One region of the Pedococcus sp. P2_E2 genome, then DNA from elsewhere that is predicted to be linked to it. Evidence: riboswitches for the same ligand, from Rfam matches in the RefSeq annotation. Region 1 holds a riboswitch; each other region holds the start of a gene.
The links. A riboswitch is a leader RNA that binds a small molecule or an ion and turns the genes downstream of it on or off. The one in region 1 is predicted to bind S-adenosylmethionine.

Region 2: it holds a riboswitch for S-adenosylmethionine, as region 1 does, so the genes downstream of both, AC1DWR_RS02415 (bifunctional o-acetylhomoserine/o-acetylserine sulfhydrylase) here and ssuE (NADPH-dependent FMN reductase) in region 1, are expected to answer to the same signal.
Region 3: it holds a riboswitch for S-adenosylmethionine, as region 1 does, so the genes downstream of both, AC1DWR_RS13745 (aminotransferase class V-fold PLP-dependent enzyme) here and ssuE (NADPH-dependent FMN reductase) in region 1, are expected to answer to the same signal.
Region 4: it holds a riboswitch for S-adenosylmethionine, as region 1 does, so the genes downstream of both, metX (homoserine O-acetyltransferase MetX) here and ssuE (NADPH-dependent FMN reductase) in region 1, are expected to answer to the same signal.

The regions. Positions count from the first base shown of each region.
Region 1 is NZ_JBFUEM010000005.1:59,555-62,412, reverse strand. Features, by position in the region: gene AC1DWR_RS11590 (NADP-dependent oxidoreductase) at 73-996, shown strand; SAM riboswitch class IV at 1,152-1,266, shown strand; gene ssuE (NADPH-dependent FMN reductase) at 1,550-2,125, shown strand; gene AC1DWR_RS11580 (ABC transporter substrate-binding protein) at 2,125-2,858, shown strand, end outside.
Region 2 is NZ_JBFUEM010000001.1:507,963-510,820, forward strand. Features, by position in the region: gene AC1DWR_RS02410 (hypothetical protein) at 1-1,124, shown strand, start outside; SAM riboswitch class IV at 1,197-1,311, shown strand; gene AC1DWR_RS02415 (bifunctional o-acetylhomoserine/o-acetylserine sulfhydrylase) at 1,469-2,788, shown strand.
Region 3 is NZ_JBFUEM010000006.1:107,578-110,435, forward strand. Features, by position in the region: gene AC1DWR_RS13745 (aminotransferase class V-fold PLP-dependent enzyme) at 1-1,326, opposite strand, end outside; SAM riboswitch class IV at 1,367-1,479, opposite strand; gene AC1DWR_RS13750 (FtsK/SpoIIIE family DNA translocase) at 1,870-2,858, shown strand, end outside.
Region 4 is NZ_JBFUEM010000001.1:523,532-526,389, reverse strand. Features, by position in the region: gene metX (homoserine O-acetyltransferase MetX) at 1-881, opposite strand, end outside; SAM riboswitch class IV at 899-1,009, opposite strand; gene AC1DWR_RS02475 (DUF4192 domain-containing protein) at 1,103-2,185, opposite strand; gene AC1DWR_RS02470 (YkvA family protein) at 2,363-2,734, opposite strand.

The DNA.
Region 1 (2,858 bases):
CCGATCCGTGCTGCCCCCTCACAACCGACGGTCATCGCGGAATACCCCGTGGGTGGCGACGTTGCCCCCACCATGAAGGCAATCACCTTCGCCGAGTACGGCGACCCCGACATCCTCCAGCTCACCGACCTCCCCGACCCCAAGGTCGGCCCCGGCGAGGTGCTCATCCGCGTGCGCAGCGCAGCCGTGAACCCTGTCGACTGGAAGGTCATGAAGGGCTATCTCGACGGCCTCATGGTCGTGGAGTTCCCCGCGATCCCGGGCTGGGACGTCTCGGGAGTCGTCGAGGCGGTCGGCCCCGACACCCCCGAGTGGGCCCCCGGCGACGAGGTGATCGCCTACGCCCGCAAGGACTGGGTGCAGGGCGGCACCTTCGCCGAGCTTGTCACCGCGCCCGTCCGCACGGTCGCCCGCAAGCCGAAGTCCCTCGACTGGCACCAGGCGGCGGGCCTCCCGCTTGCCGGCCTCACGGCATACCAGCTGATCGCTCGGCTGGGACTCAAGGATGGCGAGACGGTCCTCGTGCACGCCGCCGCCGGTGGAGTCGGTCTCTTCGCCGTGCAGATCGCCCGAGCTCTCGGCGCGCGCGTGATCGGCACCGCCTCCGAGGGCAACCACGAGTTCCTGCGCGGGCTGGGTGCAGAGCCGGTGACGTATGGCGCGGGGCTGGCCGAGCGCGTACGTGAGCTGTCGCCCGACGGCGTGGACGTCGTGGCCGACTTCGTCGGCGGGGTCCTGGACGTCACGCAGGCCGTTCTCGCCGACGGTGGACGGCACGGGTCGATCGCCGACGGCACCGTCGCCGAGGCCGGTGGCATCGCCGCATGGGTGCGGCCCAACGCCGAGGACCTGACTGCGCTGGGCGACCTCGCCGACGCGGGTCGGCTGACCGTGCCGGTGGCCGACGTGTTCGCGCTCGCGGATGCGGCTGAGGCGTTCGAGCTGAGCCAGACCGGGCACGTCCGCGGCAAGATCGCCATCGAGGTCAGCGTCTGACGGACCCTGGCGGGCCCCCGCCACGCATATGACGCCTGTCCAAAAGGGCGCCCGCGCAACGGATTCCGTGCGTGGGCGCTCTTTGTCGTCCCACCATGCGAGAGGCATATCCTACTTATTTGATAGGCAATGAAGGAACCGCTACCTTCGACGTAGGTCATGAGCTCCAGTGACAAGCCCCGGCTCGCTGGACGGCAACCCTCCCACTCGCGGTGGGGTGCTCCGGGTGAAGACCAGGTGGCAGTCGAACGACCGCCGCAAGCGCGAGGCTCGAGCCTCATCCGAGGACGGAAACCCATGAAGGACAACGGATCCAGGCAGGCAGCCGATCGCTCCTGCCGACCCGTCCTGCGCAGGCACATCGACCTGCTCAGGGTTTCCAGCGCGCTCTGTCGCCCCTGACGCGCGCCCTCGTCGTTCGTCGGCTTCAGCCGGTCTCTGACCTGCGCTCGTAGGTCTGTTCGGCACCTGCTGCCTCGAAACCCATTCTCCTCCAACGGTTCTGCGCCTCGGCGCGGGACCGGCGATTCCCCTTGCCCGAAAGGATCCACCCATGGCTGTCATTGCCACGATCTCCAGCAGTCCCTCCCTCTCCTCCAAGACCGACGCCGTCCTCTCCGACATCGCGAGACAGCTCCAACGCGCCGGCCACGTCGTCGTCCCGATCGTGTTGCGGGACCTGCCGGCCGGCCCACTCCTGCGCGGGGACGCCCATGACCCCGACGTGGCCCGCGCCGTGGCTGCGCTCGAGGCGGCAGACGCGGTCGTCGTGTCCACCCCGGTCTACAAGGCGGCCTACGGCGGCCTGCTCAAGACCTTCCTCGACCTGCTGCCGCAGTTCGCGCTGCGGGGCAAGGTCGTCCTGCCGGTGGCCACCGGCGGCACGCCCGCCCACGTGCTGGTCGTCGACTATGCCCTCCGCCCCGTCCTGGCGAGCCTGTCGCCGAGCAGCATCACCCCGGGCTGGTTCGTCCTGGCCGACCACGTGAGGCTCGTCGACGGGGGTGAGGCCTTCCTCGACGAGGCTGCCCTGCGCCCGCTGCGCGAGGTCACGACCGTCTTCCTCGACACCGTGGCAGGACGCTCGCTGGTCACCGCGGGTGCCGTGCTCCGCGAGGCGGTGGCCTGATGCGCACGATCCGTGGTTCCTTCACCGCGAGCCGGGCGCTGGTCGCCTCGCTGGCGGCGGCCCTCCCACTCGTCCTGGTGTCCGGCTGCTCGCTCCCGTCGAGCGAGGCCAGCACGTCCGCGAAGGACAAGGGGCCGGTGACCATTCGCTACCAGGGGTGGGCCAACTCGGTGTCCCTACCTGAGCTCGCCTCCGACCTGGGCTACTTCCCCACCCTCAAGCTCAACTGGGTCGGCAACACCACGAGCGGTCCCCAGGACATCCAGTCCGCGGCCACGGGGCAGACCGACTTCGGCGGTGCGTTCTCCGGCGCCGTGGTCAAGCTCATCAGCGCCGGCGCCCCGGTCAAGGCCGTCATCAACTACTACGGCGAGGACGTCAGGACGTTCAACGGCTTCTACGTCAAGGACGACAGTCCGATCCGGACCCCGCACGACCTGATCGGCAAGAAGGTCGCTGTCAACACCCTGGGGGCGCACGCCGAGGCGGTCATCGACACCTACCTGAAGAAGAACGGCCTCACGCCGGCGCAGATCAAGCAGGTGCAGCTGGTCCCGCTGCCCCCGAACGACACCGAGCTGGCCGTTCGGCGTGGGCAGGTCGACGTCGGCACCCTCTCGGGGGTCCTGCAGGACCACGCCATCGCCACGGGTGGGCTGCGGTCGCTGTTCAGCGACTACGAGCTGTTCGGCGCCTTCAACGGTGGTCAGTACGTCCTGCGGGACGACTTCAT
Region 2 (2,858 bases), on a different contig from region 1:
CGACCTGGGAGGGGCCGGGCGGCGCCGCCTTCGCCGCTCGGTCCCGCACCGCGGCCTCGCTCCTGGTCTCGGTCGGGCGTCGCTACGCGGTGTCGGCGGTGGCCCTGCGGCCCCTTGCCGCAGCCCTGGCGGAGGCGCAGCACGACGCCTCCTGGGCGGTGACGACGCACGCGGAGGCGTGGCAGCTAGCGGTCGCCCTCGGCAACCGGCGGGTGACGGCGCAGGAGAGCGCCGACCCGACGCAGCGTGCGGTCGCCGCGGACTTGCACCGCAAGGAGCTGGAGCAGCTCGAGCTCGTCCAGGTCGCCGAACGCCGCCATGCCGCAGCCTGGCATCGGTTCGCCGAGGCGGACCACCGGTGCGCCACGGTTCTGCACCAGCTCGTCCAGGACGGCCTCGACGACTCACGGATGTACGACTCGCTGACGGGGCTCAGTCGCGGGGCCGGCGTGCTCGGGAGCGCGGCAGGGGCCGTGGCGATGGCTCCCACGCCGCCGTCCAAGGCGCTGGGGGTCGCCGCCGGGGCGTGCGACGGACTCCAGCTGACGGCAGACGCGGTGGTCAAGGTCGGCTACGGCGACGGGGACTGGGGCCACATCGGCGTGGGCGCCGCCATGTCGGTCACCGGCGCCGCGTCCGGCGTGCTCAAGCGAGGCGCCCTGGCGACGAACCCCGCGGCCCTCGCGGGCCCGACGAGGACGGCGCGACGCTCGCTGCGCTTCGGCACGGCTCAACGGCTCCGGCTCGCGACGGCCGAGGAGCTTCGCCGCGCCGGTCGAGCCGAGTACCAGCCCGACGCCCGCACGTTCCGCGCGACCCGGTCGCCGGGCTCGCCGACCGCGACGGCGCACTGGGTGGCCGAGCAGGTCGCGGGACGTGCACGCGTCCTCGTGCGCAACAAGTGGCTCGACGACCTCGCCCTGGTGACCCGTGACCCCGACCGGTCGCGGACGATGTTCGTCACCGGCCTCGCGGCCGAGGCGACCGCGGCGGGTCTGGGGGCCGTCGGCACCGGGCGCGACCTGTACGCCCGGCACGAGGGGGACCTGGCGATGCGGGCCCGCGACGCCACCGACGCGCGCGGCACCACCCCCGATCCCGACCCACGTCCCGGCGCTCGCTGACCCGCCGTTCGTGCGTCCGCCATGAGAGATGGGTATGCCGCTCGCTCACCTCCCCGGCGTAGCCTCGGCCCAGGTCATGAGTGCCAGCGACAAGCCCCGGCTCGCTGGCCGGCAACCCTCCTCCGCGGTGGGGTGCCCCGGGTGAAGACCTGGCGGGCGGCGCAGTTGCCGTCCGCAAGCGCGGGAGACCCACCACGTGTCCCGCACCGTTCCGGCGGTGGCATCAGTGATCACAGGACCTCGGGAGCTCGAACCTCCCCTTCACAGGCACCTCGACCACCCGCTCCGCCGGTGACGGGCCCCCGATCCGTGCCACGCGGCATACGAGAGTGAAGGACACCGAGATGAGCTCCACCAACTGGTCGTTCGAGACCCGGCAGGTCCACGTCGGACAGGAGCCGGACGCCGCCACCGGCGCTCGCGCCCTGCCGATCTACCAGACGACGTCCTACGTCTTCAAGGACACGGAACACGCGGCAAACCTGTTTGCCCTCAAGGAGTTCGGCAACATCTACACCCGCATCATGAACCCGACCCAGGACGCTGTCGAGCAGCGAGTCGCGTCGCTCGAGGGCGGGGTCGGGGCGCTGCTGGTCGCCTCGGGCCAGGCCGCCGAGACCCTGGCCATCCTCAACATCGCCGAGGCGGGGGACCACGTCGTGGCGAGCCCGAGCCTGTACGGCGGCACCTTCAACCTGCTCAAGCACACCCTCCCCAAGTTCGGGATCGAGGTGGGCTTCGTCGAGGACCCCAACGACCTGGAGTCGTGGCGGGCCGCCGTCCGGCCCAACACCAAGCTGTTCTTCGGCGAGACGATCTCCAACCCGAAGTCGGAGGTGCTCGACATCGAGGGCGTCGCGGCCGTCGCCCACGAGGCCGGAGTGCCGCTCGTCGTGGACAACACGATCGCGACGCCCTACCTCATCCGTCCGCTGGAGTGGGGAGCCGACATCGTCGTGCACTCGGCGACCAAGTACCTCGGTGGTCACGGCACGTCGATCGCAGGGGTGATCGTCGACGGGGGCACGTTCGACTTCGGGGCCGACCCCCACAAGTTCCCCAACTACAACACCCCGGAGGAGAGCTACCACGGGCTGGTGTTCGCGCGGGACCTCGGCGTGGGGAGTGCCTTCGGCGCCAACCTCGCGTTCATCCTCAAGGCGCGCGTCCAGCTGCTGCGCGACCTTGGTCCCGCGATCGCACCGTTCAACGCCTTCCTCATCGCCCAGGGCATCGAGACGCTGAGCCTGCGCATCGAGCGGCACCTGGAGAACACGCACAAGGTGGCGGCGTTCCTCCAGCAGCACGAGCAGGTCGAGCAGGTCGTGTGGGCCTCCCTGCCGGACCACGAGTCGTACGCGAAGGCAACGAAGTACACGCCGCGGGGTGCTGGGGCGGTGCTGGCGTTCGAGATCGTCGGCGGCGTCGAAGCGGGGCGACGGTTCGTCGAGTCCCTCGTGCTGCACAGCCACGTCGCCAACATCGGTGACGTGCGCTCGCTCGCGATCCACCCGGCCTCCACGACCCACTCCCAGGGCCCGGACGGCGATCGTCTGAAGGCCGGGGTGACGCCGGGGCTGGTGCGCCTCGCCGTGGGCATCGAGCACATCGACGACATCCTTGCCGACCTGGAGCAGGGCTTCATCGCGGCCAAGGGCGTCTGAGCCGACTGCTGACACCTGCGTCCGACCCAACACGTCGAATGCAGGTGTCAGCCGGCGGCCGCGGGGGGAT
Region 3 (2,858 bases), on a different contig from region 1:
TCCGTGCTCGGCGAGCTCGGCCACGGCTGACAGCAACCGCTCGACGTGCTCAGCGGTCGTGGCCAGCCCGACACTGGCGCGGACGGCGGTCGTGGACCCGACGGCGTGGGGGTCGTCGAGCAGGGCGTCGACGCACAGGTGCGCACAGAACTTGCCGTCCCGGACCCCGATGCCGTGCTCGGCCGACAGGGCCGCGGACACCAGTGACGAGTCGACCCCGTCGATGGTGAAGGTCGCCACGGCAACGCGCTCGTGGTCCGGGCTGAAGAGGGAGTAGGTCTGCACGCCGTCGATGGCGGCCAGACCGTCGAGCAGACGCTGGCCCAGCGTGCGCTCGTGCTCCTCCACCGCGTCCGCGTGCGCCCGCAGGGCATGGCACGCGGCAGCGAGGGCGATCGCGCCGATGACGTTGGGACTGCCGCCCTCGTGGCGTGCGGCCCCCTTCTGCCACACGACTGCGCGCTCGGTCACGGACTTGGTGGCGCCGCCGCCGGCGAGGTAGGGCGCCGCAGCGTCCAGCCAGTCCGCCCGGCCTGCCAGGACTCCCGTGCCGAACGGTGCGTACAGCTTGTGGCCGGACAGCACGGCGTAGTCGACACCGAGGTCGTCCAGGTCCACGCGGCGGTGGGGGGCGTACTGCGCGGCGTCGAGGACCACCCTCGCGCCCGCCTGGCGGGCGATCGCCGCCAGCTCGCGGACCGGCCAGATCTCTCCCGTGACGTTGGAGGCGCCGGCGAGCACGACCAACCGGTGGCGGCCGGGGTGGTCGCGAAGCGCAGTCCGCAGGAGCGCCCTCGCGTCGCTGATGCTGCCGGGGACCGGAAGCCGGTGGGTGCGCTGGTGGGGCCACGGCAGAAGCGCGGCGTGGTGCTCGGACTCGAAGACGAAGACCTGCGTGTGGCGCGGCAGACATCGCGCCAGGAGATTGAACGAGTCGGTGCTGTTGCGGGTGAAGACGACCTCGTCGCCCTCGCGTGCCCCGACGAACGACCGCACCTCGGCCCGCGCCTGCTCGTACCAGGACGAGGTCACCCGGGAGGCCCAGCCATTGCCGCGGTGGACCGAGGAGTAGGTGCGCACCGCCGTGTCGACGGCCTTCTTGACGCTGACCAGCGCCGGCGTGGACGCCGCGTGGTCGAAGTTGGCGTAGTCCACGGCCCCGTCCAGCGTCGGCACGAGCAGCGACTCCGACACGACCGCGGGCAGCGGGCCGACCTCGCCCAGTGACCGGGCATCGGGAACAGGGCGGAGGTGGCTCTGGGTGCGGGCGTGCGCGAGGGGGGCGCTGCGACGGAAGGCTGGTGGCGGGGTGCTCGCGATCGACATGGGTAGAGCTCCTGGTCCGGGTGGGACCCGAGAGCTCCCGAGTCCGCGCTTGCCGGCTGCGGGTGCAGTCGGCCCGGTCGTCACCCGGAGCACCCCACCGCGGAGGAGGGTTGCTGGTCAGCAAGCCGGGGCTGTGCGCTGACACTCATGACCTGTCGTCGAGGGTAGCGGCACGGGTCAAGCGGGATCCAGCACGTGGGCGTGGGTTCCCGCGATCTGAGATGGCGGAAGTCCGTGACCGCCAGGTGGCCGGAGGCAGGGCCGAGCGATCTGGCGGGGCGGGTCGGCATCGCCGTCCCCACGCGACCCTTCCCCCTGTGCGCGCCTGTGCCGACGACCACTGCTGGTCGTCGGCACAGGCCCCGCCAGACGCAAGGCCCAGCGTCCCACCGGGCGTGCGCCCTGGTAAGGGCTACCTGCCCTTCGTACCCGATCGGGGAGGGCAACTCGGCCGTTCGGGCCAGGGCGATCCGGACACATTGCCTGCGGGTGGAACGCGTGTGACGCGTGTGTCCCGTGTGACCTTCGCGTAGCCTGCGGAGCATGGCGACACGTCCGTCCACACCAGCACGATCAAATGCAGGGTCGCGCTCGTCGGGGAGCCGGGGCACCGCAACACGCCCCGCCAACCGCAAGAGCAGCACACCCCGCAAGTCCCCCGCGCGTGGCAAGGCCAGCGGTGGCGGACTGCCGCTGCCCCTGCGCGCGGTCCGCGGCACCTGGATGGGCATGGCACACGTGGCCGGCGGCGCGGTGCGCCGGGTCGGCACCAGCGCCCGTGAGCTCGAGCCCGAGCACCGACGTGACGGGCTCGGCTTCTTCCTCATCGGAGTGTCGATCCTCGTCGCCGCCCGGGAGTGGTGGGCCTTCGAGGGCGCCCTCGGCGACGTCGTGCACGCCGTCGTCGCAGGCACCTTCGGACGCGTCGCCTATGCCGTGCCGCTCGCCCTGCTCTTCCTGGGCATCCGCTTCCTGCGCGCGCCGCAAGAGGACTCGGCCAACTCCCGCCTCGGTGTCGGCCTGGGCGCCCTCGCCTTCGCCGCCTCGGGGTTGGCCCACGTCGCCGCCGACATCCCCACCCCACCCCAGGGCGCCGACGGGATGCGTGACGGTGGCGGCATCATCGGGTTCCTGGCATCCAGCCCGCTCGAGGCCGCGGTGTCGGTCTACGGCACCGTGCCGATCCTGTTGATGCTGGGCTTCTTCGGCCTCCTGGTGATGACCGCGACGCCCGTGCACATGGTCCCCACCCGCCTCGCCGAGCTGCGCGACCACCTCCTCCACCGTGGGACGGTCGACGCCGGGAAGGACCCGCTCGCCGACGCGGTCGAGGACAAGCCCAGGCGTCGTCGCCGCGTGATCGACCCGGAGGGTCCGCTCGAGGGGGACGAGGCGTTCGAGCAGGCCGCTCTCGTGGCACCCGACGGTCGGCGGTTCCGCCCCGGCGAGAAGCGCCCCACCTCGCCCGGCGTTCTGGCCCCTTCGGCGACTGCCGAAACCACCTCGCCCGCCAAGGGCCCGGCCATCGAGGT
Region 4 (2,858 bases), on a different contig from region 1:
TCGGTGAGGACGACGTAGGAGTTGGCATCGAATCGTCCGGCCAGCTTGCCGGCGTGGTGGTCGAGGTAGGACTCGACGGCATAGCGGCCGTGACCGCCCAACGGGTCCTCCGCCTCCTGCGGCTCGCGACCGAAGCGCTCGTGCAGCTCGAGCTCGCTGCGATAGGTGACGTGCGCGATCCGCCGCGCGATCCCGAGCCCGGTCTCGGGACCGGGGCCGCGCTCGTAGTAGTCGCCGCCGTGGAAGTCGCCGTCCGCGCGGATCGCCAACAGCTGCGCCTGACACCAGCCGATCTGCTCCGCCGTGGCGTATGCCGTGCTGGCCAGCACGATGGCCGTCGCGACCCGTTCGGGGTGGGTCACCGCCCACTCGAGGACCCGCATCCCGCCCATCGAGCCACCCAGGATGGCGTGCCAGCGGTCGATGCCGAGGACGTCGGCGAGCAGGGCCTCGGTCTGCACCTGGTCACGCACGGTGACGAAGGGGAAGCGGCTCCCCCACGGGGCACCGTCGATGGCCGGCGAGGACGGGCCGGTGCTCCCCTGGCAGCCGCCCAGGACGTTGGCGGCAACGACGAAGTAGCGGTCGGTGTCGAGCGGCCGACCGGGGCCGATCAGCCCGTCCCACCAGCCCGGCGTCGGGTGACCAGGGCCGGTCGGGCCCTCGACGTGGCTGTCACCGGTGAGGGCGTGCTCGACGAGAATGGCGTTGTCACCGGCGGCGCTGAGCTCACCCCAGGTCTCGTAGGCCACCCGCACCCCGGGAAGGACGCCACCGCGCTCGAGCTCGATCGCGCCGAGGTCGACGAACTGGCGTCGACCGACCGGGTCACCGTCGCGCCAGGCACCTGACGTCGCTCGTGGTGGGGAGGTCGTGGTCATCGAAACTGCTCCTGTGGCGCTCGCGCTTGCCGCCCAGGTCAGGGTCGGCCGGGTCTTCACCCGGGGCACCCCACCGCGAGGAGGGTTGCCGCCCAGCAAGCCGGGGCTTGGTGCTGGGACTCATGACCTGGCGACCATCATACGAGGAGGCCGTCGGCGTGTCCGCGGCGTCCGCACGATGGACGCGTCGCCGCCGACCGTGACGCGCGCGAGGACTTGGGTCAGCCCGACCGCAGCTCGGCTGCGCGCTGCGCGCCGTGGCTGCCGGGACGCACGCCGAGGTCGAGCATGCGCTCGAGCAGCTGCGCCAGCCGGTAGTCGGGGCGCGCCCGGAGCGCCCGGTCCACGCAGGTCCGGGCCAACGCGCCGTCGCCCTGCCACCAGGCACAGTTGGCGAGCACGGTGAGCGCCGGAGCCGCGTGGTCGTCGGGGACCGACCTGACCAGGGACTGCAACCTCGCCAGAAGACGGCGACCGGCCCCGGCCGACGGCCCTGCCCCCGGGCTGCGGTGCCAGGTGGGAGCCGGCAGCGTGCAGCGCAAGGCGTCGACGAGGTCCGGCGACAGGGAGTCCAGGGGCAGGGCACCAGGGCACAGCCAGGCCACGAGTCCGTCGCGCAGCGCGAGGTCCTCCAGGCTGCGCACGAGCAGGCAGACCTCGGCGGGCCCGAGCTCTGCGACCTCGGGCGCGTCACCGGTCACGTCGCAGACCACCGACCAGCGCGACAGCGCCTCGAGCCGACGGGCAGCATCGAGGCGTTCCGACTCGGGCTCCGAGCCGCTACCCAGCTCTGCTGCCACCGCCTCGGCGAGGACCGGGTCCGCGGCGACGAGGTCGGCGATCGCGGACCTACCCGGGAGGGGCGCGATCTCGAGCCCGACGTACTCGGCCACGGCGGGGGTGTCGGCCGCCTCCGGGACCGGCGCGCCCTCGGCCGGACAGCATCCGTCGGCGCAGTCGATGGCGAACCAGCGCCCGTCGCGGACGACAAGTCGGTCCAGGACCTCGAGGTCGGCCTCGGTCGCCAGGCGACGCACGGCGTCAAGACCGGGCCTGCTCGAGCCCGCCGCCGTCTCGTAGCCGACGAGCATGACCGCCTCGGGCCGGTCCTGCAGCAGCGGAGCCACGAGGACGCGGCCGACCTGCTCCGCGTCCTGGGGTGGTGGCAGGTCGATCCGCTCGATCAACCCGACGCTGCGACCGTGGAGGGCGACCAGCACGATCGAGTCCTGGGGGTGGTAGCCGAGCTGGTAGGGCAGCACGGCGACGACATCGGCCGGGCCGCGCAGTCTGATCTGGCTCATGGGCCAACGCTGGCGTCCCGGGGGCCATCGCGTCAGGGGCCGGAGCCAGCCCTGTGGACAGGCGCACCAACGCCGACGGGGTGGGGCTGCTCCGCGCCGCCACGGCGCGACAACGGCGTCCTCACACCCCGCCATGCCCTCGACAAAACCCGACCGAGCGAGTGAGACGTGCTGGAGTCAGCGGACGACGTCGCCCTCCACGGTCTCGTGCGCCCTCGCCGGCGTGGTGCGCTCCCAGGCCAGGAACGACTCGGTCTCGTTGACGACGGTCGCAGCGATCCACGACACCACCACCGCGTCGTCGGCGAGGCCGAAGACGGACAGAGCCAGCTCGGGGATCAGGTCGATGGGCGACACGACGTAGGCCACCGCGCCGAGAACCATCAGGAGCCGACCGCGGGTGGTCCCGGCATACTCGCCGCGAAAGGTGGCCCGAAACAGCCGGGGCAGGCTCATCAGGCGTTCACCCAGCGCGGGCGATCCCGGACGGGTCGCGGTGCGGACTGCGGTGGCGATGGTGCGCAGGGCACCGAAGCGGGTCATGGCCATGGTCAGACTCCCGTTGTTCGAGGGCGCAGGCTCCGGGTACCACGATGGCCCGGACACGGTTCAAACGACCTGGGTGCCCCGGTGATTCCCGGCGCCTCCCCCAGCCTGCGTCCAACCGGCGCAG